Regions from separate parts of the Diaphorobacter sp. C33 genome, predicted to be linked through region 1. Evidence: predicted binding sites of a transcription regulator. Region 1 holds the regulator's gene; each other region holds the start of a gene.
The links. The regulator NrdR, encoded in region 1, represses ribonucleotide reductase genes. The targets are predictions, from matches to a motif close to CACNANATNTNGTG.

Region 1 (9,658 bases):
CTACTCTGGCACTGATGAAGGGCGTGCTCAGCTACACTAGCAGGGCACGCAACTGGCGATAGGCGCGGAGGTCTTCCGGGACACCGCCGCTGACGTGGACACCGGCAGGAAACAGCGTTTTTCTGCAAACCACTGGGGAGCGTGCCGCGCGGCAGGCACCAGCCCCGCAGCGATCCGTCGTTCGCCTGGGCAGCCCTTGATTGCCAAGGGACACTTAGTTCATCGGACTGCCATGTACCAACGCAATATTCTTGTCGAACAAACCGATCCCGAGGTGTGGGCCGCCATCCAGGCCGAAGACCGCCGCCAGGAAGAGCACATCGAGCTGATCGCCAGCGAGAACTACGCCTCGCCCGCCGTGATGGCCGCTCAGGGCTCGCAGCTCACCAACAAGTACGCCGAAGGCTACCCTGGCAAGCGCTACTACGGCGGCTGCGAGAACGTGGACGTGATCGAGCAGTTGGCCATCGACCGCATCAAGCAACTCTTCGGCGCTGAAGCGGCCAATGTGCAGCCCAACTCGGGTTCGCAGGCCAACCAGGCTGTGCTGATGGCCTTCCTGAAGCCCGGCGACACCATTCTGGGCATGAGCCTGGCCGAGGGCGGCCACCTCACGCACGGCATGCCGCTGAACATGAGCGGCAAGTGGTTCAACGTAGTCTCCTACGGACTGAACGACAAGGAAGAGATCGACTACGACGCGCTGGAAGCCAAGGCCCGCGAGCACAAGCCCAAGCTGATCATCGCCGGCGCCTCCGCCTACGCCCTGCGCATCGACTTCGAGCGCTTCGCGAAGATCGCCAAGGAAGTCGGCGCCATCTTCTGGGTGGACATTGCCCACTATGCCGGCCTGGTCGTCGCGGGCGAGTACCCCAACCCGGTGCCGTTCGCGGACGTGGTGACCTCCACCACGCACAAGAGCCTGCGCGGCCCGCGCGGCGGCATCATTCTGATGAAGGCTGAGCGCGAGAAGGCCATCAACAGCGCCATCTTCCCCGGCCTGCAGGGCGGCCCGCTGGAGCACGTCATCGCCGCCAAGGCCGTGGCCTTCAAGGAAGCCCTGTCACCCGAGTTCAAGCAGTATCAGCAGCAGGTGACCAAGAACGCCAAGGTGTTCGCGGAAACGCTGATCCAGCGCGGACTGCGCATCGTGAGCGGTCGCACCGAAAGCCACGTGATGCTGGTGGACCTGCGCGCCAAGGGCATCACCGGCAAGGAGGCCGAGGCAGCCCTGGGCAAGGCCCATATCACGATCAACAAGAACGCGATCCCCAACGATCCCGAAAAGCCGATGGTCACCAGCGGCATTCGTGTGGGCACGCCCGCCATCACGACACGGGGTTTCAAGGAAGAGGAAACGCGCCTCACGGCCAACCTGGTGGCCGACGTGCTGGACAATCCGCATGACGAGGCGAACCTGGAAGCCGTGCGCGCCAAGGTGCACGCGCTGACCAGCCGCTTCCCGGTCTATCGCTGATCGACCACCGCGATGAAGTGCCCCTTTTGCAGCCATCAGGAGACGCAGGTCGTCGAGACCCGCGTCTCCGAGGACGGGGACTTCATCCGCCGCAGGCGCCAGTGCGGCGCCTGCGACAAGCGCTTCACGACCTACGAACGACCGGAAGTCAACTTCCCCACGGTCGTCAAGAAGGACGGCCGCCGCGTCGAATACGACCGCGAGAAACTGCTGGGATCGTTCAAGCTGGCGCTGCGCAAGCGCCCGGTGAGCACAGTGCAGATCGACTCGGCCATCGAGCGCATCGAGGAAAAGCTGCTCAACCTGGGGCAGCGCGAGATTCTGTCCAGCCGCATCGGCGAGCTGGTCATGCGCGAGCTGAAGAAGCTCGACAAGGTGGCCTATGTGCGCTACGCCAGCGTGTACCGCAGCTTCGAGGACATCGACGAGTTCCGTGCGCTGGTGGACGAAGTCCGCAAGTAAGCCGCAGCTCTCCCATTGCTCTTCTATTGATAGCTGGCAGCACCCACTGGGCGGGCGCTACAGCCGTTTTTGACCATCACCCCAGGCGGACTGCCGGAATCGGAGCCACGGCCTGCACCACGTCGCCGCATTGCGCACGGTGGCGCAGCGCATGGTCCATGATGACCAATGCAAGCAACGCCTCGGCGATCGGCGCGGCGCGGATGCCCACGCAGGGGTCGTGGCGCCCCTTCGTGATCACCTCGGTACTCTGGCCGTGGATGTCGATGGACTCGCGCGGGCTGATGATGGAACTGGTGGGCTTGATGGCCAGCGACACCTCGAGGTCCTGCCCGGTGCTGATGCCGCCCAGCACGCCACCCGCGTTGTTGCTGGCGAAGCCCGTGGGCGTGAGCGAATCGCCGTGCGTGGTGCCGCGCTGGGCCACGCTGGCAAAGCCTGCACCGATCTCCACACCCTTCACGGCGTTCAGGCCCATCATCACATGGGCGATGTCGGCGTCCAGCTTGTCGTACAGCGGCTCGCCCAGCCCCACGGGCACGCTGGTGGCCTGCACACGAATGCGCGCGCCGCAGGAGTCGCCAGACTTGCGCAGCGCGTCCATGTAGTCCTCGTAGGCCTGCACGTCGGCCACCGGTGCGAAGAAGGGGTTGTGCGGCACATGCTCCCAGCTCTCGAACGGGATGGGCAGCTCGCCCAGTTGGGTCATGCAGGCACGAAAGCGGGTGCCGTATTTCTCGGCCAGCCATTTCTTGGCCACCGCGCCGGCGGCCACGGTGGGTGCCGTGAGGCGCGCAGACGAGCGGCCGCCACCGCGCGGGTCGCGCAGGCCGTACTTGTGCCAGTAGGCATAGTCGGCATGCCCCGGGCGGAAGCTCTGCGCGATGTTGCCGTAGTCCTTGCTGCGCTGGTCGGTGTTGCGGATCAGCAGCGCGATGGGCGTGCCGGTGGTCTTGCCCTCATATACGCCCGAGAGGATTTCCACCGCATCCGGCTCGTTGCGCTGCGTCACATGGCGGCTGGTGCCGGGGCGGCGGCGGTCCAGGTCGGCCTGAATGTCGGCCTCGGACAGTTCCATGCCGGGCGGGCAGCCGTCGATCACGCAGCCGATGGCGGGGCCATGGGATTCACCAAAGTTGGTGACGCAAAAAAGGGTACCGAGTGTGTTGCCGCTCATAGGAGTGCGATTATCCCTGAGCCACTGTTACTACCAAAAAAATAGCTGCCAGCGCTTGATTGACAAGCGCTGGCAGCTATTTTGATCACCAAATCAGTTGGCCGGCCGCGATTCTTCCTGCGGCCAGTCGCGGATGTAGGCCTTGAGCAGCTTGTTCTCGAAATTCTGGCTGTCCACCACGGCCTTGGCCACGTCGTAGAAGCTGACCACGCCCATCAGCATGCGCTTGTCCATCACGGGCATGTAGCGCGCGTGGCGGCCCAGCATCATGCGGCGCACCTCGTCCATGTCGGTCTCCAGGGTGCAGGTCAGCGGCGCGTCGTCCATGGCGGTACGCACCAGCATGGTGCCCACGCCGCCACCATTTTTCGTCAGCGCCTGGATCACCTCGCGGAAGGTGAGCATGCCCACCAGGTCGCCATGTTCCATCACGACCAGCGAGCCGATGTCCTTCTCGGCCATGGCATCCACGGCGCGGGCCAGCGGCTCGTCGGGATGCACGGTGTAGAGGGTGTTGCCTTTGAGGCGCAGGATGTCGCTGACTTTCATGGGGAGTCTCCGAAGGGTTCTGCAGGCGCTGCATGCAGCCCGATAGCGAATAAATATAGCCCACAATGGCGCACAAATTCACCACTTTGGAGACATGAATGCCCGGATATTCCGACCCCGGCTTCGACACGCTGGCCCTGCACGCCGGCGCGCAGCCGGACCCCGCCACAGGTGCGCGCGCCGTGCCGATCCACCTGAGCACCTCGTTCGTCTTCGAGTCGAGCGACCATGCGGCGGCCCTGTTCAACCTGGAGCGCCCGGGCCATGTGTACAGCCGCCTGAGCAACCCCACCAACGCGGTGCTGGAGCAGCGCGTGGCGGCGCTGGAAGGCGGCGTGGGGGCGATTGCCGTGGCCAGCGGGCAGGCCGCGCTGCACCTGGCGATTGCCACATTGATGGGCGCAGGCAGCCACATCGTGGCCAGCACGGCGCTGTATGGCGGCAGCCAGAACCTGCTGCACTACACGCTGCGCCGCTTCGGCATTGACACCACCTTCGTGAAGCCCGGCGACATCGACGGCTGGCGCGCCGCCATCCGCCCCAACACCAAGCTGTTCTTTGGCGAAACCGTAGGCAACCCCGGGCTGGAGGTGCTGGACATCCCCACGGTCGCGGACATTGCGCATGAAGCTGGCGTGCCCCTGCTGGTGGACTCCACCCTCACCTCGCCGTGGCTCATCAAGCCCTTCGAGCATGGCGCGGACCTGGTGTACCACTCGGCCACCAAGTTCCTCTCAGGCCATGGCACGGTGATCGGCGGCGTCGTGGTCGATGGCGGCAGCTTCGACTGGGAAGGCTCCGGCCGCTTCCCCGAGCTGACCCAGCCCTACGACGGCTTTCACAACATGGTGTTCACCGAGGAGAGCACCGTGGGCGCCTTCCTGCTGCGCGCTCGCCGCGAGGGCCTGCGCGACTTCGGCGCCTGCATGAGCCCGCACACCGCCTGGCTGATCCTGCAGGGCATCGAGACCCTGCCGCTGCGCATGGAACGCCACATGCGCAATACCGAGAAGGTGGTGCAGTTCCTGGCCAGCCACCCGTTCGTCGAGCGCGTGGGCCACCCGCTGCTCGAGTCCCACCCCAGCCACCAGCTCGCGCAGCGCCTGCTGCCGCGCGGCGCGGGCTCGGTGTTCAGCTTCGACCTCAAGGGCAACCGCGAGCAGGGCAAGACGTTCATCGAGACGCTCAAGCTCTTCAGCCACCTGGCCAATGTGGGTGACTGCCGCAGCCTGGTGATCCACCCCGCCTCCACCACGCACTTCCGCATGAGCGACGAAGCGCTCGCCGCGGGCGGCATCAGCCAGGGCACGATCCGCCTGTCGATCGGGCTGGAAGATGCCGACGACCTGATCGACGACCTCAAGCGGGCACTCAAGGCTGCGGAGAAGCAAGCGGGAAAGGCAGGTGCGTGATGTACGTGCAAGTCAACGGCGCACAGACCTACTGTTACACCGGCGGCAAGCCCTTCGATGCCGCCAAGCCCACCGTGGTGTTCATCCACGGCGTACTCAATGACCACAGCGTCTGGGCGCTGCAAAGCCGCTACATGGCCAACCATGGCTGGAACGTGCTGGCCGTGGATCTGCCCGGCCACAGCAAAAGCGCGGGCGATGCCCCTGCAAGCGTGGAGCAGGCCGCCGACTTCGTGGGCGCCCTGCTCGACGCATTGTCCATCCAGCGCGCCGCGCTGGTGGGCCATAGCTGGGGCTCGTTGATCGCGCTGGAGGCCGCCGCCCGCCTGGGCGCGCGCGTGAGCCATCTGGTGCTGGTGGGTACGGCCTACCCGATGAAGGTGTCGCCCGCGCTCATCGAGGCATCGCAGACCGACCCCGAGCAGGCGCTGCGCATGGTCAACGTGTTCTCGCGCAGCACCCTCGCGCCCCCCTCAGGCGCGGGCTTCTGGGTGTACGGCGCGGGCATGGCGCTGGGCCGCAAGGTGCTGCGCAGCAACCCGCAGGTCAATGTGTTCCACCGCGGCTTCGTCGCCTGCGACAGCTACTCCCATGGCGAGCAGGCCATCGCAGCGGTGCAGTGCCCCGTGCTGTTTGCCTTGGGCACACAAGACCAGATGACCGCGCCCAAGGCCGCGCAGGGGTTGATCCAGGCCGCGCGATCCGCGGACAAGGACGTGCAGATCGTCCATCTGCCGGCGGGCCACCACCAGATGACCGAAGCACCGGACGCAACGCTGTTCGCCATCCGCGACTTCCTGGCAAGACGCATCTCCGCCTGAGATCGTTGCACGGCAGGGCCGGCGGTGCGGGGCATCCCCTTCAGCGCTCCCCTGCCCGATGGATGATGGGCGCCGCCGCCTCGGCAGAGGGGATATGACTTCCCCTGCCACATGCGAAACACTAGCCCCTGCTTGCCTGCGTCGACCATTTACGGCCGCGTGATGCGTATCAAAAACAGCATTAAACGACCAACCGGCAAGCGCAGTCAGCTATTGTTTAAATAGCAAGCGAAGGCCAATAGCGGCCACTTTCCCCGGCCTGGCACTGGGGCATTGGCACGGTCCGCGCCTGCGGACCTAGACTGGGTTCACTCGACCCGTCGCGTCGCCCGGCGCCCGCCCTGCATGCACCTGCCTCCATCCACCGATGCCCGCGACACCCCGTGGCATGCGCTGTCCGCTGACGAAGCGCTGCAACGGCTGCAAACCGACGACCGCCACGGCCTGGCGCATGCCGAGGTGGCGCGGCGCCTGGCACGCTTCGGCCCCAACCGCCTGCCCGCGCCGCCGCGCCGACCGGCCTGGCTGCGCCTGCTGCAGCAATTTCACAACGTGCTGATCTACGTGATGCTCGCTGCCGCGACGGTCACCGCGGCACTGGCGCACTGGATCGACACCGGGGTGCTATTGGGGGCCGTGATCGTCAACGCCATCATCGGTTTCTTGCAGGAGGGCAAGGCCGAGTCGGCGCTGGACGCGATACGCCACATGCTCTCGCACCAGGCCACGGTGCTGCGCGGGGGAGAGCGCCAACTGGTGGACGCCGACCAGCTCGTGCCGGGCGACATCGTCATCCTCGCGTCCGGCGACAAGGTGCCCGCGGATCTGCGCATCCTCACGGCCCGCAGCCTGCGCGCCGACGAGGCCGTGCTGACGGGCGAGTCCGTGCCCTGCGACAAGGACGAAGCCGCCGTGGCAGCCGACGCCGCTTTGGGCGACCGCCGCAGCATGCTCTACTCCGGCACGCTGGTGGCCGCGGGCACCGCTTTGGGCACCGTGGTGGCTACGGGCACGAACAGTGAACTGGGGCGCATCAGCACGCTGTTGGCCCAGGTGCAGGCGAGCACCACGCCGCTGCTGCGGCAGATCGCGCAGTTCAGCCGCTGGCTGGCGCTGGCCATCGGGCTGTTCGTGCTCGCCACGTTCGCCATCGGCGTGCTCTGGCGCGCTCAGGCACCCGCGGACATGTTCATGATGGCCGTGGCGCTGGCGGCCTCGGCCATCCCCGAGGGGTTGCCCGCCATCATGACCATCACCTTGGCCATGGGCGTGCGGCGCATGGCGCAGCACAACGCCATCATCCGCCACCTGCCGGCGGTGGAAACGCTGGGGGCTGTCACCGTGATCTGCTCCGACAAGACCGGCACCCTCACTTGCAACGAGATGACCGTGCAGCGCGTGGTGACCGCCGACCATGTCATAGCTGTGACCGGCAGCGGCTATGCGCCGCAGGGGGGCTTCCTCATCGGGGGCGTGCCCATCACTGCGCAAGAACACCCTGCCCTGCAGTCCGTGGCCCAGGTGGCGCTGCTGTGCAACGACGCCACGCTGCACGACGGACCCCAGGGCTGGAGCCTGACGGGCGACCCGACGGAGGGCGCGCTCGTCACCCTGGCGCTCAAGGCGGGGCTGGACGCCACGGCGCTGCATGCGCGCCAGCCGCGCATCGACGCCATACCGTTCGAGTCCGAGCACCGCTTCATGGCCACACTGCACCACGACCACGCGGGGCATGCGGTGATCCTGGTGAAAGGAGCCCCCGAGCGTGTGCTGGACATGTGCAACGCACAGCGCCAGTGGCCCGCCGATGGCGCGGCCACCGATGCCCCGCTGCAGCACGACTACTGGCGCCGCGCAGCCAACGACTGCGCGGCGCGGGCGCTGCGCGTGCTGGCGATCGCCATCAAGCGCGTGCCGGCGCAGCAGCACGCGCTGCAGTTCGCCGACATGGAGGGCGGCTTCACGCTGCTCGGGCTGCTGGGCAGCATGGACCCGCCGCGCCCCGAGGCCGTGGCCGCGGTGGCCGAATGCCAGGCCGCGGGCGTACGCGTGAAGATGATCACCGGCGACCACGGCGAAACCGCACGTGCGATTGGCGCGCAGCTGGGCATCGGCCTGGGCCGCCCCGCCCTCACGGGCGCCGAGATCGAGCTGCTGGACGACGCCGCCTTGCGCGACGTGGTGGCCAGCGTGGACGTGTTCGCACGTGCCAGTCCCGAACACAAGCTGCGCCTGGTGCAAGCCCTGCAGTCCCGCGGTGAAGTCGTGGCCATGACGGGCGACGGCGTGAACGACGCGCCCGCACTCAAGCGCGCCGACGTGGGAGTCGCCATGGGCAGGAACGGTACCGAGGCCGCCAAGGACGCGGCCGCCATGGTGCTGACCGACGACAACTTCGCCACGCTGGGCCATGCGGTGCGCGAGGGCCGAGGCATCTACGACAACGTGCGCAAATTCATCTTGTTCATGCTGCCCACCAATGGGGGCGAGGCGCTGATCGTGTTTGCCGCCATCGCATTCGGCCTGCTGCTGCCGCTCACCGCGGCGCAGGTGCTGTGGATCAATCTGGTCACGTCCAGCACGCTGGGCGTGGCGCTGGCATTCGAGCCTGCGGAGGACGACGTCATGCGCCGCCCTCCCCGGCCTCCGCAGGAAAAGCTGCTGTCCGGCCTGTTCGCGTGGCGTGTGCTCATGGTGGCGGTTTGCATGGCGGCGGCTTCGCTCGGGCTGTTCCTGTGGGAGCTGTCCAACGGCGCTGCGATCGAAACCGCGCGCACCATGGCTGTCAGCGCGGTGGTGGTGATGGAGATGTTCTACCTGCTCAACAGCCGGCACATCGAGCGCAGCGTGCTGTCGCGCGAGGGATTGCTGGGCAATCCCAAGGTGCCGCTGACCATCGCCCTCTGTGCGCTGCTGCAACTGGGCTTCGTGCACCTGCCCTGGATGCAGGCCGTGTTCGGCTCCACGGACCTGTCTGTGCAGGAATGGTCGCGCGTCCTGCTGGCCGGGCTGGCCGTCTTCACGCTGGCCGAACTGGAGAAGGCGGCTCTGCGGCGCTGGCGCGCACGCCACGCCCATCGCTGACACGGACCACGCCTACCCCAGCAGGCGGCACAGCGCGGCCAGGTCGCGCACGGTGGCAGGAGGCGCCACCGCGTGCGGCCAGACTGCATCGCCCCGATTGAGCCAGGCCGCCTGCATGCCGGCGCCCAGCGCGCCATGCGCATCCAGCGTGGCATCGTCGCCTATGTGCAGCACGGCCGCGGGCGGCAGGTCCAGCACCCGCGCCGCCTCATGGAAGATGCGGGGGTCGGGCTTGGCAATCCCGAACTCGCGGGCGCTGATGCTGGCGCGAAAGTACCGTCCGATGCCGATCGCCTGCAGGTCCGCATTGCCATTGGACAGCGCCACCAACGGGTGGCGCGCCGAGAGGAATTCCAGCGCCGCGATCGCATCGTCGAACAGCTCCACCCGCTGGCGCTCGGCAAAGAACACGTCGAACCCCTGGTCCGTGAGCGACTCGTCCTCGCCCGCCTGGCGCAGCGCTGCGCGGATGGTCTCGCGGCGCAGCACCGTCAGGTCGTGCGACAGGTGCGCATGGGCGGACGCCACCTGCGCACGGAGCATGCGGGACGTATCGGGCGACGCCAGCAGCGCCGAGGCGCCGGGCGCCACCGTGAGCAGCCACTCGATCAGCACCTTCTCAGCCCGCGCAATGGTGGGCCAGATAGGCCATAGGGTGTCATCCAGGTCAAGAGTG
Region 2 (9,658 bases), 1.6 Mb from region 1:
TGGTCCATCAGGCGCTGGATGAGCTTGCGCTTGACCTCCAGGCTCTGCTTGCCCAGTTCCAGCAGGCGGTCCAGCGCCGCCAGCAGGGCCGCCTCGTCGCCCGCGTGCAGATAGCCCAGGCGTGCGCAGTTGACGGTGACCACGCCCAGGCTGCCGGTCTGCTCGGCGCTGCCGAACAGACCGTTGCCGCGCTTGAGCAGCTCGCGCAGGTCCAGCTGCAGGCGGCAGCACATGGAGCGCACCATGTTGGGCGACAGCTCGGAATTGATGAAGTTCTGGAAGTACGGCAGGCCGTACTTGGCCGTCATGTCGAACAGGGCGACGGCGTTCTCGCTCTCCCACGGAAAATCGGGCGTGATGTTGTAGGTGGGGATGGGGAAGGTGAACACGCGGCCCTTGGCGTCGCCCGTGGTCATCACGTCGATGTAGGCGCGGTTGATGACGTCCATCTCGGCCTGCAGCTCGCCGTAGCAAAACGGCATCTCCACGCCGCCGATCACCGGCACCTGCTCACGCAGGTCCTCGGGGCAGGTCCAGTCGAAGGTGAGGTTGGTGAACGGCGTCTGCGTGCCCCAGCGCGAGGGCACGTTGAGGTTGTAGACCAGCTCCTGGATGCACTGGCGCACGGCGGCATAGTCCATGCCGTCCTTGCGCACGAAGGGCGCCATGTAGGTGTCGAAGGACGAAAACGCCTGCGCACCCGCCCATTCGTTCTGCAGCGTGCCGAGGAAGTTCACGATCTGCCCCACGGCGGAGCTCATGTGCTTCGGGGGCCCCGCCTCCACCTTGCCCGGCACGCCGTTCAGCCCCTCGTGCAGCAGCGTACGCAGCGACCAGCCGGCGCAGTAGCCGCTGAGCATGTCGAGGTCGTGGATGTGGATGTCGCCATTGCGGTGCGCCTCGCCGATCTCGGGCGCGTAGACGTGCGAGAGCCAGTAGTTGGCCGTCACCTTGCCTGCCACGTTCAGGATCAGCCCGCCCAGCGAGTAGCCCTGGTTGGCGTTGGCGTTCACACGCCAATCGGCGCGCGTGAGGTACTCGTTGATGGAGCTTTCCACATGCACCAGCGTCTGCCGGTCGGCGCGCAGGGTGGCGTGGCGCTGGCGGTAGGCCATGTAGGCGCGCGCGGTCTGCAGATGGTTGGCGGCGATCAGCGTCTGCTCCACCACGTCCTGGATCTGCTCGATGGCCGGCGCCTCGCCATGGAAGCGGTGGATCAGCACCTTGGTGGCCTGCGCCGTGAGCAGACGGGCCTCGTCCTCGCCGAACTCGCCCGTGGCCTGGCCGGCCCGGGCGATGGCCGACTGGATGCGCACAGCATCGAAAGGCGTGCGCTCGCCGTTGCGTTGGATGACGTCGCGCGGCAGGCTGGCGACGATCGGAGATGGTGGTGTCATGGCAACCCTTAAAACACTACATATAGTGTTCACCATACCTATCAAACACTATAGGTAGTTTGATCAGGCACAAACCGCAGGGCAGAAAAGGGCCTGTGCAGAGGGGGGGTGCGGTGCGCGGCTTGTGGCCCGCGTGCCACGGGGTGGGGCCGCAGCAGGCCCGCGCCCGAGAGGCTGGGCGGGGGATCGGGGCGCCGTGGAGGGTTTGACGCCTTTTGGCCTTCTGGCGCTGGAGGGGTAAGCGCTGGAAGCTATTAAAACAGTAGCAACCGGGTTGCGTGCGGCGCGACGCGTGTCAGGCCAACTCGACGCCAGCCTGCGCATTGCGCACAAAGGCCTCGAACGCGGCGGGCTCCAGCGGCCGGCTGTACCAGTAGCCTTGCATTTCGTCGCAGCCGCAGGCCTGCAGCAACGCGGCCTGCTCGGCCGTCTCCACGCCTTCGGCAATGGTGGCCATGCGCAGGCTGTGGGCCATCTTGATGATGGCCGTCACGATGGCCTGGTCGCTGGCCTGGTGGGCGAGTTCGCGCACGAAGGACTGGTCGATCTTGAGCTTGTCGATGGCGTAGCGCTTGAGGTAGCTCATGGAGGAATAGCCCGTGCCGAAGTCGTCCAGCGCCACGCGAAAGCCCACCTCATGCAGGCGGCGGATGGTGGTCTCGGCCTGCTCGGGGTTCTTCAGCGCGACGGCCTCGGTCAGCTCCACCTCGATGCGCTGGGGTGAAATGTCCATGCGTTGCAGGATGCGCACCAGCTCCTCGACGAAGTGCGGCCGCGCGAACTGCGCAGCCGATACGTTCACCGCCACCACCAGCGGCGGCAGGCCCGCGGCATCCCAGGCGCGCAACTGCTGCGCCACCTGCTCCACCACCCAGAAATCGATGGCCACGATGGAGCCGCTTTGTTCGGCGATCGGGATGAACTCGGCCGGAGACACCAGCCCCCAGCGCGGATGGCGCCAGCGCAGCAGCGCCTCGGCGCCCGCCAGCGCGCCGCTGCCCAGCGTGCGCTGGGGTTGGAACACCAGGAACAACTCGCCGCGGTGCGCCGCGTCCTTGAGGCCAGCGGCCAGCTCCAGCGAACGCTGCGTGTGCGCCTGCATCTCGGGTGCGAAGAAGCGCAGCCCGTTGCGCCCGTCCTGCTTGACGCGGTACATCGCCACTTCCGCGGCGGACGCCAAGGTGCTGGCGGTGCGCGCGTCGTCGGGGTAGACGGCGATGCCGGCCGACGCGCTGACCGAAACGGCATGGCCGTGGATCTGCAGCGTGGTCTGCAGCTGCGCCAGCGCATCCTGCGCCAGCAGCGCCACCGCCGCCTGGTCCGCCAGGGGCACGATGGCCGTGAACGCATCGCCCGAATAGCGCGCCACGGGAATGTGCGGCGCGAGGCAGGCGCGCAGCCGGTTGCCCATCTCCAACAGCAGTTCGTCACCGGCCGCGTGGCCCAGGGTTTCGTTCACCAGCTTGAAGTTGTCCAGGTCGAACCACAGCACCGACACCCGTTCGTGGCTTGCGTCGGCGCGGTCGATGGCTTGCGTCAACTGTTCGTCGAAGGCTTTCTTGTTGAGCAGGCCGGTCAGCGTGTCGTAGTTGGAGAGCGCGCGGATGCGCTCCTCCGCCTCGCGCCGCTGCGTGATGTCCTCCATGTGCGCGACGTAATGCGTCACTTCGCCGAACACGTCGCGAACGGGGTAAAGCGAGGCGTTTTCCGTGTAGACCTGTCCGTTCTTGCGGCGGTTAATGAGTTCGCCCTGCCAGGGCAGGCCGCGCGGCAGCTTGGTCCACATATCGGCATAGGTGGTCCGCGGCGTCAGTCCCGACTGCAGCACGCGCGGGTTGCGGCCCAGCACCTCTTGTGCGCCGTAGCCGCTGACTTCGCTGAAGGCCTTGTTGACGTAGACGATGCTGGCGTCGATGTCGGTGATGACCACCGGACTGGGGCTCTGGTCCAGCGCCTCCGACAGGCGGTGGATGACGGCCTCCTGGCGGCGCTGGGCCGTGTGCTTCCAGAGGGCGTCGGCCACGGTCTGCAGCGCCTGTGCGTCGCGTGGGTGATAGTCCTGCGCCTTGCCGGCCACGCCCAGCAGCAGGCGCGGCCTGCCGCCTTCCACTACGGGCACGCAAGCCCAGCGGGCCGTCGCGCCGCCCGGTGCGCTCCCAGCCGCCGCATCGTGCGGCGCGTTCGTCACCACGGCGCGGCGTTCGCGCAGGGCGGTTTCCCACGGCGGCATGTCGGGCGGGGCGTTCTCGTGCGAGCAGGCGGCCAGCGAGGTGCCGCGTGCGTCGTCGTGCACGAAGTACAGCACGGCCAGCGCGCTGCCGGTCAGGGTCTGGGCATGCGCCAGGCCGCGGCGCAGCAGGTCTGCCTCGGGCTGGTGGATGTCGTGCTGCTGCAGGTCCAGCAGGGCGGCGTTCAGGCCGGCCTCGGAGCGAATGCGCTCCTCGTTCTCCACGGTGGGCGTGATGTCGCGCGACAGCATCAGGAAGGTGTCGGGCTGGCCCGCGACCGCGGATTTGCGGGAGACGGACAGCTCGAAATGCCGCTCGCCGAGGGGCAGCGGCAACGTGATGCGCTGGCCGCGGCTCATGCCCGTGCGTTCAGCCTCCGCCAGTGCCTCGAAACACTGCGCGGCCGCCGCCGGCGGCAGCGCCTCGTCCAGCGTTTTTCCCAGCAACTGGGGCAGCGGGGTCATGAGCTTGCTGGTCTCGTTGGCGTGCACCGCGAGGTAGGCCCCCTTGCGGTCCACCTCGAACAGCAGGTCGGGCAGCGTGTTCAGCGTGGCGCGCTGCCGGGCCTCGGCGGCGCGCAGGTCCAGGTACGGGATCTGCACCGTTTCCACGAACAGGCCGCGGTACAGGAAGCCATAGGCCAGGATTTTGTAGAAGTGGCCGGCGACGTTGTACACATCGGTCACGTTGGCGTAGAGCGTGAAGAAGATCTCGCTCATGGCCATGGTGAACGATGCCAGCGCCAGGTGCGACAGGCCGAACTCCCGCGCATGGCGCAGTTGCGTGAGAAAGCCCACGCCCGCCAGCACGTACGCGGTTGCCAGCGCGTATTCGAAACGGACCTTGAAGGGCGTGAGCCCTGCCTCGGGCGTGAAGGTGCGGGGCAGCCACTGCGGATGCCCCAGTAGCACAAAGTGCACCGCGCCCACCAGCAACGCCACCCACAACAGCCCCGCGTAGCGTGAGCGGCGGCCCAGCCATTCATTCCAGCGGTGGGGCCATAACGCGGCCCACAGCAGGGCCAGCGCCGCCAGCGCGCGCGCGGCCAGCCAAAAGTTGATGGCCTTTTCCGGGTCGCTGGGGGTCACGAAGTCCGGCATGCCGGCGTAGGACAGGCTGTGGGTCAGGTCCAGCACCGCCACGCCCAGCAGCCCCAGGCCGAGGACCAGCACCCGCCCGTTGGGCCGGTACCTTTGCGTGGCCCAGCTGATGCTGAACACCATTGCCGCCACGCCGATGGACACGACCTCCATCGCGGTGTGCAGCGGCAAGTAGCCCGCCATGCCGCGCGCGGCGTCTGGCGCGGGCAGGGTCTTCAACAGCCACAGGCTGACCAGCAGCACAGCGAACCAGATGAGGGACTGGCGGAACTCCTGGCGGTGGGCGGGGTGCATCATGTGCGGCGTGGTGGTGGGTCGATGCCAGGGGCGCGTGGACGCGGTACCCGTGCAAATGTAGGCAGACGTTACATCACGGCAGTGATTGTGCGGGCGATCGCCCCAGAAAAACGACAAGCCCGCCGGCAGCCGCGGAGGGGCCCGCGCGGCGCAAAAAAAAAGCCGGCACAAGGCCGGCTGAAAAGCAAGGTGCCCCTAAGGCCTTGCCGATGGAAACGTTTTCGAGCTGCAGTGCTCTACAGGTAAGCGCTAACAGCTATGAAAAATAGAGCGAACCTTAATGCGCCAGGGCCTCCTCGGCCTCGATGCGCGGGTAGAAGTCGCGGTTTTCGCGCTGCATGCGTTCGTACACATGGCGCAGCACGGTGTTGGCATCTGCACGGAAACCCTCGGCGTCGGTGCGCACGCGCTCCGGCGTGTTCCAGCGCCGTGCGAAGTCCATGTACGCCGCGGCAATCGCGCCCATCTCGCGCTGGAACTGCTCGCCCAGGCGTGCCAGTTCCGCGTCGGCGCCCTGGCGCAGTGCGGGGTACAACAGGCGGTCCTCGACGGCCAGGTGCAGCTTGATGGTGGAACTCATGGCCACGATGCCCTGTGCAATCGCCGTCGCGTTGTGCTCCACGCCGCTGTGTGCCAGCTGGCGCAGGGTGGCGATCTGGCCCAGGATGTCCCGGTGCTCGTGCTTGAAGCGGTCGATGTTCATGGCGGTTCTTCAAAAGGTCCGAGGGCGGGACCGGGCGCGCCGCGCGGGGCGGCGCACCCGGTATCCGCGGTGCGTCAGCGGTTGGCGCCTGCCAGGGCTCCGGTGCTCGGGGCGGCCGGGGCGCGGGGGGCGAACAGCACGCCGCTCACCACCTGCCAGGTCACGCACAGGGCGCCGGTGATGAACACCAGGTCACCGAAGGTACGCACCCAGCGCAGGGTCTCCAGGAACGGCTGCTGCAGGAATTCCTCACTGCGGGCGTACCACGTGCCGTGGGCCACGCTGGCGTGGAACTGGAACAGGCCGATCGGCAGCAGGCTGGTCGCGATCATCAGCACCAGGCCGGCGTTGAGCCACCAGAAGCCGGTCTTCATCAGGCGCTCGTTGAACACCATCTGGGGACGCACGTAGCGCAGCACCAGCAGCGTGAAGCCCAGGGCCAGGAAGCCATACACCCCGAACAGTGCGGCGTGGGCGTGCACCGGCGTGGTGTTCAGACCCTGGATGTAGTACAGCGAGATCGGCGGGTTGATCATGAAGCCGAACACACCGGCGCCCAGCATGTTCCAGAAGGCCACGGCGACGAAGCACATCAGCGGCCACTTCAGGTTCTTCATCCAGGTGGCCTTGTGCTGCAGGCTCCAGTGCTCCCAGGCTTCATGGCCCAGCACCACCAGCGGCACCACTTCCAGCGCGCTGAAGGAGGCACCCACGGCCATCACCGGAGTGGTGGTGCCCGAGAAGTACAGGTGGTGGAAGGTACCGGGCACGCCGCCCAGCATGAACAGCGAGGCAGATGCCAGGCTGGCAGCCGTGGCCATGCGGTAGGACACCAGGCCCAGGGTCGAGAAGATGAAGGCCAGTGCCGTGGTGGCGAACACTTCAAAGAAGCCTTCCACCCACAGGTGCACCACCCACCAGCGCCAGTACTCCATCACCGAGATGTGGGTGCGCTCGCCGTAGAACAGGCCGGTGCCGTAGAACAGGCCGATACACACCACCGAGGAGGTCAGCAGTGCCAGCAGGTTCTTGTCCTGGCCGTTGGGGGCCAGCAGGGCGGGGAAGATGGCGCGGGCCATCAGCACCAGCCAGAAGGCGATGCCGGCGAACTTGCCGATCTGCCAGAGGCGGCCCAGGTCCACGTACTCATAGCCCTGGTGGCCCAACCAGAAGTTCCACTCGGCCGGCATGATCTGCGCGATGGCAAAGTAGTTGCCGATGAACGAGCCCACGCAGACCACGACCAGTGCCCAGAACAGTACGTCCACGCCGAGCTTCTGGTACTTGGGATCCTTGCCGCCGTTGATCACGGGCGCAAGGAACAGGCCTGCGGCGAGGAAGCCGGTGGCGATCCAGAACAGTGCGGCCTGCAAGTGCCACGTACGCACCAGCGAGTAGGGCAGGTACTGGGAGATTTCCACGCCGTAGAACGTCTGGCCTTCCACCGTGTAGTGCGCGGTGAAACCACCCAGCAGCACCTGTGCGGTGAACAGCGCCACCACCAGGAACAGGTACTTGCCCAGGGCGCGCTGCGAAGGCGTCAGGGCCACGCGGGACAGCGGGTCGTGCTGGGGAGGGGTGGGGTCCTGCTCGTCGTGCTTGCGCAGGAAGGCCCAGCCCCACACGAGGAAGCCCACGCCGGCCATCATGACCACCACGCTCATCACCGACCAGACCAGGTTCTCACCGGTGGGCTGGTTGCCGACGAGGGGCTCATGGGGCCAGTTGTTGGTGTAGCTGGCGCCGGTGCCGCCGTTGTCGGCGGGACGCTCGGTGGAGGCGGCCCAGGAGGTCCAGAAGAAGAAGCCGGCCATCTGCGCGCGGCGCTCGGCGCTGGGCAGGGTGTTCTCCTTCATGGCGTAGCTCTCGCGCGTCTTCTGCAACGAGGGGTCGTTGCTGAACAGCTTGTCGTAGTACTGGGCGGTCATGGCGATGGCCTCGGCGCGCAGCGGCGAGATCACCATCGTGTCCTTGGCCTTGTCGTAGGTGTTGGTGCGGTACTCGGTCTTGAGCCGGTCACGCAGCACTGCCTGCTGGCCCACGTCCAGATCGGCAAACGCCTTGCCATGGTCCTTCTGCGCGGCCAGTTCGAGCCAGGTTGTCAGCTCGCGGTGCAGCCAGTCGGCCGTCCAGTCGGGCGCCTGGTAGGCACCGTGGCCCAGGATGGAGCCGAGCTGCATGCCGCCCACCGACTGCCAGGCGGTCTGGCCGTCGAGGATGCCGTCCTTGGTGTAGAGCGGCTTGTCGCTGCCCTGCACCAGCACCTGCCCCGGGATCGGCGGCGCGGTGCGGTAGACCTCTGCGCCGTAGAAGCCCAGCAGGCTGAAGGTGACAATCAACACGCCTATCAGCGTGTACCAATACTTGGCGTACTTACCCATGTTGGGCCTCCGTCATTGTGTTTATCAAGCGGTGCAGCGGGGCGAAGGGTGGGGGGACTTTCCTTGCGCCCTCGCAAGGGTGCGCGGGCCGGGCCCGGCACACCGTGGGGGAGGGGGAGTAACGATGCATGGTCGAACAGTCGCGGTAAGAGATGCCTCCCCTCTCGCAATCCCTGGGCCAGCGGCTCTGCCATGAAAAATCAAGGGTTTACACCATCGTGGGTAAAATAGACCCATGTCAATTTGGGTAAAAAACACCTTTAAAGGGTTTTTATGACCATTGTTGAGGCGTCGCCCGCGGCCGCCACCTCCGCCCTGCTGCTGTGCGCCGACCTGGGGGCCGAACTGCCCCAGGCCGTGCGCCTGCAGCGCCTGGTGGACCTGCTGCGCACGCAGTTCGGCTGCGGGGCCGTGGCCCTGCTGCGGCTGGAGGAGGAGCGCCTGCGCCCCGTGGCCGTCACCGGGCTGGTGAGCGACGCCCTGGGCCGGCGTTTTGCCGTAGGCCAGCACCCACGGCTGGCGGCCATCCTCACGCGGCGCGAGGTGACCTGCTTCGAGCACGACAGCCAGTTGCCCGACCCCTACGACGGCCTGCTCGACACCCTGGTGGGCGAGCCGCTGCCCGTGCACGACTGCATGGGCGTGGCCCTGCACGTGGAGGGGCGGCCCTGGGGCGTGCTCACGCTGGATGCCCTGGCCACCGGCACTTTCGGACCCGCCGCGCGCCAGCGGCTGGGCCAGTGGGTGCCGCTGGTGGAGGCAGTGGTGCGCGTGGCGCGGCTGGAGCAGGAACTGCGCACCCTGCGCATGGCCGCCACCGGCCCGGCCGAAGGCGACCTGGCGCTGGCGACGCCCGAGCGCGGCGGCGCCGGCGAGCTGGAGATCGTGGGCGAAAGCCCGGCCCTCAAGCGGCTGCTGCATGAGCTGAGCGTGGTGGCCGCGTCTGAGCTGCCCGTGCTGCTGCTGGGCGAGACCGGCGTGGGCAAGGAGCTGTTCGCGCGGCTGCTGCACCACCAGTCGCCGCGGCGCGCGCGACCGCTGGTGCACGTGAACTGCGCGGCATTGCCCGAGTCGCTGGCCGAGAGCGAGCTGTTCGGCCACGTGCGCGGCGCGTTCTCGGGCGCGGTGAGTGACCGCGCGGGCCGCTTCGAGGCCGCCGAGGGCGGCACGCTGTTCCTGGACGAGGTGGGGGAGCTGCCCCTGTCCGTGCAGGCCAAGCTGCTGCGCACGCTGCAAAACGGCGAGATCCAGCGCCTGGGCGCCGACCGCCCGCGCAGCGTGCACGTGCGCGTGATTGCGGCGACCAACCGCAACCTGCGCGAGCAGGTGGCCAGCGGGGCCTTCCGCGCCGACCTGTACCACCGCCTCTCGGTCTACCCCGTGCCCATTCCCCCGCTGCGCGAGCGGGGCAACGACGTGCTGGTGCTGGCCGGCCGCTTTTTGGAGCTCAACCGCGCCCGCCTGGGGCTGCGCAGCCTGCGCCTGTCGCCTGACGCGCAGGCCGCGCTGCGCCGCTACCGCTGGCCGGGCAACGTGCGCGAGCTGGAACACG
Region 3 (9,658 bases), 870 kb from region 1:
GGGCCCGAACCCGACTCGCTGTGCCTCGCGACGCGCGCCACCCCCGGCGGGAAGGCCGGCGTGCAGGTGTGGAGCGATGGCGCACCGCTGGACAAATCGGTGGAGCGGCATCTGTTCGAGCCTTTCTTCTCATCCGAAAGCCGCTCCAGCGGGCTGGGCTTGTACATCTGCCGCGAGCTGTGCCAGCGCCACGGGGCGGCCATCGGTCACCAGCGCACCACACGCAGCCTGGCGCGCGGCGAGGTGGCGGGAAACGCCTTCACTGTGACCTTCCGCAGCCTTTCGCGCCCTGCGGACAGCACATCACTGTTTGACACAATCGTGGTCTGACACGGCCCACAGACCATGAATGCATCCACCGCCTCCATTCTTGTCGTCGATGACGAACCCGATCTGCGCACCCTCTATGAGCTGACCCTGCTGCGCGAAGGCTACCGCGTGGAAACCGCCGCCAGCGTGGACGGCGCGCGCCAACAGCTGCAGACGCAGAAGTTCGATGTCGTGATCACCGACATGCGGCTGCCCGACGGCTTCGGCATGGACTTGCTGCACGACCTGCGCAGCCAGCAGCGGCGTGAACGCTGCGTGGTCATGACGGCCTATGGATCGGCCGAGAACGCGGTGGAGGCGCTGCGCGCGGGCGCGTTCGACTACCTGACCAAGCCCGTGGACCTGAAGCAATTCCGTGCCGTGGTGGCCTCGGCGGTGCAGGGTATTGGCGCCGTACTGGCGGCGCCCAAAGCCGCCCGCCCCGGCGCACGCAACGTCACGCAGTGGCCGGACATGCAAGATCCTGTGCTGGATCGCCTGATCGGCGACTCCGAAGCCATGCGCAATGTGAAGCAGCGCATCGCCAAGGTGGCGCGCAGCATGGCCCCCGTGCTGGTGCGTGGCGAGTCAGGCACGGGCAAGGAACTGGTGGCCCGCGCGCTGCACGCCAGCAGCCAGCGCTCCGAAGGCCCGCTGATCGCCGTCAACTGCGGCGCGATTCCCGAGAACCTGCTGGAGGCAGAGTTCTTTGGCGCGCGCAAGGGTTCCTACACCGGCTCTACGCACGACCGGGAGGGCTACTTCCAGGCCGCCCGTGGAGGCACGCTGTTCCTTGACGAAATTGGCGACCTGCCGCTGCCCATGCAATCCAAACTGCTGCGTGCGATCCAGGAGCGCACGGTACGGCCCCTGGGCTCCACGCAGGAAGAAGCCGTGGACGTGCGCATCGTCAGCGCCACGCACCGAGACCTGGCCGCTGACGTGCAGGCGGGGCGCTTCCGCCAGGATCTGTATTACCGGCTGAATGTCATCGAACTGCTGATCCCACCGTTGCGCGAGCGGCGAGAGGACCTACCCGCGCTGTGCGAGGCCTTGCTGGCCCGTATCGAGCAAGAATCGGGTGTGGCCGTTCCCCGCCTGACGGAAGAAGCGCTGCGGTGCATCGCACAGCACCCGCTCACCGGCAATGTGCGCGAGCTGGAAAACCTGCTGCACCGCGCGGTAGCCCTCAGCGATGGCCATGAGCTGCACGTTGAAGGCGCGCCAGCCTCCACCGTGGAGGCACCGCCGCCCCTACCGCAGCCCGTACCGTCCGCACCAGCCATCGCGCAGCCCGCTGAGCCGCACGCGCCCCCTCGTTGGTCCGGCATCAGCGAAGGCATGCCCCTGCCCAACGATCTGCAAGCCTGGCTCGACCAGCAGGAACGGGAAATACTCGTGCGCGCCCTGCGCGAGGCGGGTTTCAACCGCACGGCCACCGCAGCCCGCCTGGGCATCAGCCTGCGCCAGATCCGTTACCGGATTGCCCGGCTGCACATCGAGGTACCGCAAGACGGCGACAGCCATGGCGACGCGCAGCCCTGAGCCTGCGGCCCGGCGGCCTGCCTGGCACGGCGGCTGGTTCGCGAATGCGAGACGCATGGACTCGCCCAACCACGGGCCACGCCCCCCGCAGGCCAGCGTGGACCTCATCGTGGTGCATTCCATCAGCCTTCCCCCCGGGCAGTTTGGCGGGGACCATGTCCACCGGCTTTTCATGAACCAGCTGGACTGGGGCGCCCATCCTTATTTCCAGCAGATTCGCGGCCTGGAAGTGTCGACGCATTTCTTCATCACGCGCGCAGGTGTGCTGTGGCAGTTCGTGGACGTGGGCCGACGCGCCTGGCACGCGGGCCGTTCCCACTACCGGGGGCGCGATGCCTGCAACGACGACTCGATCGGCGTTGAGCTCGAGGGGCTGGAAGGTGGGAGCTTCGAGCAGGCGCAGTACGCCACCCTTGTGACCCTTTGCAAGGCGCTGCGGCAGCGCTACCCCGTGCGCTACATCGCAGGGCATGAGCACATCGCCCCTGAACGCAAACACGACCCAGGCCCTGGGTTTGACTGGCGTGTACTTCATGGTGCCTTCGCCGGCACGGGTGTTCTTTTTCCGCCGGGGTGCTGATCCCTCCTGCCACGCGGACGCATTGCCGCACTTTGCGCCTTCGCCTCGCCTTCACTCCGCATGATGAAGTTGCACGCGCGTTTGCGCGCAAGATCGGCCAGCATGCCGCACCATGGCTCAAGCCGTCGGATGCGGGCCTGATCCTACGGGGGCTGCGACGGCAGTAGAAGGCCCAGGCGTTCAATCACGACGAAACGATCTCGCCAGCCTCTTACGGGGATACACTACCCCTAGTGTCTTGAACCATCAAGACACACTAGATATAGTGTGCGGCGACAGTCTACGCCGCCGTTTCGCCGGCCGAAGGTGACTGCCCGTCCGCCTGGCCATTTCTCCGAACACCTCCGAGGACCTCCATGCACGCTGCGCCCCTATCCGTTCCTGTTGACACCCCATCGCCTGCGCGGGCCACCCCGTCGGCCACGCCCACCGGGGCCCATCCACTGATGCACTACCAGATCATCCGCCGCAACGGCGCCGTGGTGCCCTTCGAGCCGCAAAAAATCGCCGTGGCGATGATGAAAGCATTCCTGGCCGTTCACGGGGCACAGGGAGCAGCCTCGGCGAGCGTGCGCGAAGTGGTGGATCAGCTGACCCGGGCAGTCGTGCGCGCGCTGATGCGCTCGCGCCCCGCGGGAGGAACGTTCCACATTGAGGACGTGCAGGACCAGGTGGAGCTGGGCTTGATGCGAGGCAGCCATCATGAGGTGGCACGCGCCTACGTGCTCTACCGCGAGCGCCGCGCGCAAGAACGCGCACAGAAGAAGGAACAACTGCTACCCCAGATGCCGGCCCTGTATGTACAGGACCAAGGTCAGCGCGTGGAGCTTGACATTCTGCGCCTGCAGAGCCTGGTGGAAGCCGCATGCACGGGCCTGGGATCGGACGTCCAGGCCGCGCCCATCATCGCGGAGACCATGCGCAACCTGTACGACGGCGTACCCATGGACGAGGTGTACAAGGCATCCATCCTCGCGGCGCGCACCCTGATTGAGAAAGATCCCGGCTACACCTACGCGACGGCACGACTGTTGCTGCACACCATCGTGCGCGAGGTATTAGGCCGCGACGTGAATCCCGCCGACATGGCCCTGGCCTACGCCGACAATTTTCCACAATTCATCCGCCAGGGCGTGGACAACGAGTTGCTCGACCCGCGCCTGATGGAATTCGACCTGCAGCGCCTGGGAAGCGCACTGAAGGCAGAGCGCGACCTGCAGTTCGACTATCTTGGCCTACAGACGCTGTACGACCGCTACTTCCTGCATGTGCGCAAAACGCGCATCGAGCTGCCTCAGACCTTTTTCATGCGCGTGGCCATGGGACTGGCGCTGCGCGAGGACGACCGCAACGCCCGCGCCATCGAGTTCTACGAACTGCTCAGCTCCTTCGATTTCATGAGCAGCACGCCCACGCTGTTCAACAGCGGCACATTGCGCTCGCAGCTGTCCAGCTGCTACCTGACCACGGTGCCCGACGAGCTGGAGGGCATCTACGAATCCATCAAGGAAAACGCCCTGCTGTCCAAGTTCGCGGGCGGCCTGGGTAACGACTGGACACGCGTACGCGCCCTCGGTGCACGCATCAAGGGCACGAACGGCGAGTCGCAAGGCGTGGTGCCGTTCCTCAAGGTGGTCAACGACACGGCCGTGGCCGTGAACCAGGGCGGCAAGCGCAAGGGTGCTGTCTGCACCTACCTGGAAAGCTGGCACCTGGACATCGAAGAATTCCTGGAGCTGCGCAAGAACACCGGCGACGACCGGCGACGCACACACGACATGAACACGGCCAACTGGATTCCCGACCTGTTCATGAAACGCGTAATGGAAAAGGGCCTGTGGACACTGTTTTCCCCCTCGGATGTCCCTGAGCTGCACGACCTGTACGGACAGGCCTTCGAAAAAGCCTACATCGCCTACGAGGCCAAGGCCGAGAGCGGCGAGCTGCCCCTGTTCAAACGCGTACCGGCCGTCGACCTCTGGCGCAAGATGCTGTCCATGCTGTTCGAGACCGGCCATCCCTGGATCACCTTCAAGGACCCGTGCAACATCCGCTCTCCCCAGCAGCATGTAGGCGTAGTGCACAGTTCCAATCTCTGTACCGAGATCACGCTCAACACCAGCGATGCCGAGACGGCCGTGTGCAACCTGGGATCGGTGAACCTCGCGCGCCATCTCAAGGACGGAGGCATCGACCACGACAAGCTGCGCAAAACCGTGAGCACGGCCATGCGCATGCTGGACAACGTGATTGACATCAACTACTACGCCGTACAGAAGGCCAAGGACTCCAACCTGCGCCACCGCCCCGTCGGCCTGGGCCTGATGGGGTTCCAGGACGCGCTGTATGAACTGCGCATCCCCTACGCAAGCGACGCCGCAGTGGAGTTTGCCGATACCTCCATGGAGGCTCTCTGCTATTACGCCTACTGGGCCTCAACCGATCTCGCCCAAGAACGGGGCCAATACTCCAGTTACCAGGGTTCTCTGTGGTCCCAGGGCATCCTGCCGCTGGATTCACTGCAGTTGCTGGAACAGGAACGTGGCGGGTACGTGGAGGTGGACCGTACGATCCGTCTGGACTGGGACATGCTGCGCGCCAAGATCGCGCAAGACGGCATGCGCAACTCCAACTGCATCGCCATTGCGCCCACAGCCACCATCTCTAACATCGTTGGCGTGGACGCCTCCATTGAGCCCTCCTTCGGCAATCTCTCCGTCAAATCTAACCTCTCGGGAGAGTTCACGGTCATCAACCAGTACCTGGTGCGCGACCTGAAGCAGCTGGGCCTGTGGGACGACGTGATGCTCATGGACCTCAAGCACTTCAAGGGGTCGCTGCACGCGATCGACCGCGTTCCCCTCACCGTCAAGGCACTGTATGCCACGGCCTTTGAAGTCGCTCCCACCTGGCTCGTCGAAGCGGCGGCGCGTCGACAGAAATGGATCGACCAGGCGCAGAGCCTGAACATCTATATGGCCGGCGCCTCAGGCAAGAAGCTCGACGAGACATACAAGCTTGCGTGGATACGCGGTCTGAAGACCACTTACTACCTGCGCACGCAGAGCGCGACGCATGTGGAGATGAGTACCGTGAACACACGCCAGCTCAATGCCGTCGCGTCTGGCGCAAGCGACACGGGGGAGGGAACGATGGCACCAAGCTCGGCATTGAACGCTGCCGTGGCTGCAGCGCAGGCACAGGCTGCTGCCATCCCTGCGACCGACGTGAAGTTCTGCGCCATTGACGACCCCGGCTGCGAAGCCTGCCAGTGATGCCGTGCGCATGCGGGCGCAGCGTGACACTCCGTCGCCTCGTTCGCATGTGTCGTGAAGCAACAGATCACGCCCGGCAACGCTTCGGTGCTTTTCATTTTGAAGCACTGCTTCCATAATCCGACCACTGGAAAACCTATGCTCACCTGGGACGACGAAGTCAAGCCCTCATCGCAAAAACTCTTGGACGGCAGTCACTCCAACGACCGCCCTGTGGAGCCTCCGCCAAACGGTTTCCAAACACCCGTGTTGCAGTCCGTCGCCAGCACTTCGACGCGCACTGCCCCTACCGCGTCTGCAGCACCCCAACACCGCCGCGTGTCTGCGGTCGACAAACGCATCATCAACGGCCAGACCGACGTCAACCAGTTGGTGCCGTTCAAGTACAAGTGGGCGTGGGAGAAATACCTCGCCACCTGCGCCAATCACTGGATGCCGCAGGAAGTGAACATGACGCGGGACATCGCACTCTGGAAGGACCCGAACGGCCTGACCGAGGACGAGCGGCGCATCGTCAAGCGCAACCTGGGCTTCTTCGTCACGGCCGACTCGCTGGCCGCCAACAACATCGTTCTAGGCACCTACCGCCACATCACGGCGCCGGAATGCCGGCAGTTTCTGTTGCGCCAGGCGTTCGAGGAAGCCATCCACACCCATGCGTACCAGTACATCGTGGAGTCACTGGGCTTGGACGAAGGCGAGATTTTCAATGCCTACAACGAGGTCCAGTCCATCCGCGACAAGGACGAGTTCCTGATCCCCTTCATCGAAGCGATCATGGATCCGCGCTTCACGACCGGCACACCCGAGAGCGACCAGACACTACTCAAGTCGCTGATCGTTTTTGCCTGCCTGATGGAAGGTCTGTTCTTCTACGTGGGTTTCACGCAAATCCTGGCACTCGGCCGCCAGAACAAGATGACCGGCGCTGCCGAGCAGTACCAGTACATCCTGCGCGACGAGTCCATGCACTGCAACTTCGGCATCGACCTGATCAACCAGCTCAAGCTCGAAAACCCACATCTGTGGACGGCCGAGTTCAAGGACGAGATCAAGGCCCTGTTCATCAAGGCAGTGGAACTGGAATACCGTTATGCCGAAGACACCATGCCGCGTGGCGTGCTGGGTATGAACGCCTCCATGTTCAAGGGCTACCTGCGCTACATCGCGAACCGCCGCGCCACACAGATCGGGCTGGAAGCGCTCTTTCCGAATGAAGAGAATCCATTCCCCTGGATGAGCGAGATGATTGATCTGAAGAAGGAACGCAACTTCTTCGAGACGCGCGTCATCGAGTACCAGTCGGGCGGCGCCTTGTCCTGGGACTGACATCTTCGTAGACCAGGCCATGATTTTTCAACCACGCTCCGCGCACACAGCACCGTTCGGCGCTGTGGCTTTGGGGCGTTTCCGCATTCGTGGTGACGCATATTCAGTCGTCGCCATGGATCGCTCCACGCCCAATGCAGGCGTGGGGTGCTCTTTGCAAATCGACCCAAGGAGAAAATGATGGCAACTGCGAAGAAACCCGCTGCAAAGAAAGCAGCTCCCGCTAAGAAGACGGCTCCAGCCAAGAAGGCTGCAGCGCCTGCCAAAAAGGCCGTAGCAGCCAAGAAGGCAGCGCCCGCCAAGAAGGCAGCCGCTCCTGCCAAAAAGGCCGTAGCAGCCAAGAAGGCAGCGCCCGCCAAGAAGGCAGCCGCTCCTGCCAAAAAGGCCGTAGCAGCCAAGAAGGCAGCGCCCGCCAAAAAGGCAGCCGCTCCTGCCAAAAAGGCCGTAGCAGCCAAGAAGGCAGCGCCCGCCAAGAAGGCAGCCGCTCCTGCCAAAAAGGCCGTAGCAGCCAAGAAGGCAGCACCCGCCAAGAAGGCAGCCGCTCCTGCCAAAAAGGCCGTAGCAGCCAAGAAGGCAGCACCCGCCAAGAAGGCAGCCGCTCCTGCCAAAAAGGCCGTAGCAGCCAAGAAGGCAGCACCCGCCAAGAAGGCAGCCGCTCCTGCCAAAAAGGCCGTAGCAGCCAAGAAGGCAGCGCCCGCCAAGAAGGCAGCCGCGCCCGCGAAGAAGGCTAAGGCTCCTGCCGCAGCGCCTGCTCCTGTCGCGCAAACAACGCTGAACCCGCAAGCCGCATGGCCCTTCCCTACGGGTGGCAAGCCATAAGGCTACGGGACAGTCCAGCCTACGACCCGGTGCTTGCACCGGGTTTTTTTATGGCGAATCCGCAGTCAGAAACGCTGCTTCAATCCCGGCGCTCGCTCAGTCAGGTTGAAAGTCCAGCTGGTAATTCTGCGGGCCGCGTTGCGCGATCTTGAGCGCGCCCAGCCGGTTGCCCAACTGAGCGCAACGTGCCAGGGTCCACCCCTTCTCCAGGCCGTAGAGCAAACCGCCACGCCAGGCATCCCCGCAGCCCGTGGGGTCCACCACCTGCGCCGGTTGCACAGGGGGAACATGCGTCCTGACACCCTGTTCCCAGATCTCACATCCCTGTGCTCCCAGTGTGACGATCAGGCCGCGGACCCGATGCGAGATCTCTGCCAGGCTCCAGCCCGTACGGTCGCACAACATCTTGCCTTCGTAGTCATTGACGGCGATCCAGCTCGCCTGCTTGATGAATCGACGCAGGTCTGCGCCATCGAACATGGGCAACCCCTGTCCCGGATCGAACACGAACGGAATGCCCGCCTCGACGAATTGCGCCGCGTGCTGCAGCATGGCCTCACGGCCGTCCGGCGCGATGATGCCCACGTGCGCACCCGCCCCGGGCGGGATGCGGTGCAGGTGGGCCTGCATCATGGCACCGGGGTGGAACGCCGTGATCTGGTTGTTGTCCCGATCGGTCATGATCATCGCCTGGGCGGTGTATGTATCCTCCACGCGGCCGACAAAGCGGGTGTCGACGCCGAGTTGCTGCAGTCGCGCCAAGTATTCGCCGCCATCAGCGCCCAGCATGGCCATGGGCAGCGGGTTGCCTCCCAACAGCTTGAGGCTGTATGCGATATTGCCAGCGCATCCTCCAAAGTCGCGGCGCAATGTGGGAACGAGAAACGACACATTCAGGATATGCAGTTGCTCGGGCAATATTTGCTCTGCAAAACGCCCATCGAACGTCATGATGGTGTCGAAGGCCAGGGAACCGCAAATCAGCGCAGCCATAGGGTCAAAGCTCAAGAGTAAAAAATCAGGGATAGAAGGCCACCAGCCGATAGCCGGCCACCTGCGCAGCGCCCTGGATCACCTGCAACGGCAGTGCACCGCTCCACACGAAACCTGGTGCCAATTCCAGGGGGCCCCCAGTTCGTCACGCAGCAATACGCGCCGCACAATGGGTTGGTCTTGCGCATCCGTCAGCGTGAGTTCCAGCGCCGGCATCGCAACGGCCTGGGTCGACGTATTCTTCACGCTCATCTGCAACTGGTACCCGGACGGATCGTGGCGCGCCTTCAGAAACGATGAGCTGTCGATGACCACTGCCGTGATGTGCCGTGGAGGTTGCAGCACGCACTGCAAGCGCGCGCACAGTCGCTCCATCCATGCGCGGGCCGCGGGATGACGCGATGCGATGTCGTCCCGTTCCTGGATGGTGATTTGGAGAAGCAAGGCCACCACCAACGTCAGGCCGACCAAGGACAGGCCCACACGTACCGAGGGCCTGCGCCAGAACGCGTTGCGGCGCGCAGCCTTCACGAAGCCAGGTTCAATAACGGAATCCGTGCGGTCGTCGGCGCGCCCTTCTTCCCGCTCCAGCGATGGCGCGCCTGCATCCTCCGATGGCGCCAGGGACTCCAGCGGTTCAGTCGGGCTGGGCGCCATCTCTGGTGATTCGATGGTCTCCTGCGCCGCCCTCCCCGCAGCGGACGTGGCCCCCTCCTCTGTGGGTACCGGTGAAACCAGAACGGCAGGTGCTTCCGCGGATTCGTGGCTGCTGGGTTCCTCCGATTCCGCATCGTCCTCAAGAGGCGCC

Region 2: a site for NrdR is predicted at 1,412-1,425, ahead of QY917_RS14320 (ribonucleoside triphosphate reductase). Genes of this name have one in related genera too.
Region 3: a site for NrdR is predicted at 2,689-2,702, ahead of QY917_RS11225 (ribonucleoside-diphosphate reductase subunit alpha). Genes of this name have one in related genera too.

What each region holds. Positions count from the first base shown of each region.
Region 1 covers NZ_CP129980.1:1,488,727-1,498,384, forward strand. The annotation lists ZMP/ZTP riboswitch at 39-198, shown strand; gene glyA (serine hydroxymethyltransferase) at 233-1,477, shown strand; gene nrdR (transcriptional regulator NrdR) at 1,490-1,939, shown strand; gene aroC (chorismate synthase) at 2,016-3,116, opposite strand; gene QY917_RS07060 (CBS domain-containing protein) at 3,210-3,665, opposite strand; gene QY917_RS07065 (O-acetylhomoserine aminocarboxypropyltransferase) at 3,764-5,077, shown strand; gene QY917_RS07070 (alpha/beta fold hydrolase) at 5,077-5,898, shown strand; gene QY917_RS07075 (cation-transporting P-type ATPase) at 6,244-8,982, shown strand; gene QY917_RS07080 (HAD family hydrolase) at 8,995-9,658, opposite strand, start outside.
Region 2 covers NZ_CP129980.1:3,054,410-3,064,067, forward strand. The annotation lists gene QY917_RS14320 (ribonucleoside triphosphate reductase) at 1-1,397, opposite strand, end outside; gene QY917_RS14325 (EAL domain-containing protein) at 1,693-5,022, opposite strand; gene QY917_RS14330 (hemerythrin domain-containing protein) at 5,300-5,725, opposite strand; gene QY917_RS14335 (nitric-oxide reductase large subunit) at 5,800-8,106, opposite strand; gene norR (nitric oxide reductase transcriptional regulator NorR) at 8,380-9,658, shown strand, end outside.
Region 3 covers NZ_CP129980.1:2,363,465-2,373,122, forward strand. The annotation lists gene QY917_RS11210 (PAS domain-containing sensor histidine kinase) at 1-330, shown strand, start outside; gene QY917_RS11215 (sigma-54 dependent transcriptional regulator) at 346-1,854, shown strand; gene ampD (1,6-anhydro-N-acetylmuramyl-L-alanine amidase AmpD) at 1,835-2,434, shown strand; gene QY917_RS11225 (ribonucleoside-diphosphate reductase subunit alpha) at 2,791-5,709, shown strand; gene QY917_RS11230 (ribonucleotide-diphosphate reductase subunit beta) at 5,848-7,038, shown strand; gene QY917_RS11235 (histone) at 7,219-7,857, shown strand; gene QY917_RS11240 (carbohydrate kinase family protein) at 7,954-8,850, opposite strand; gene QY917_RS11245 (DUF3426 domain-containing protein) at 8,929-9,658, opposite strand, start outside.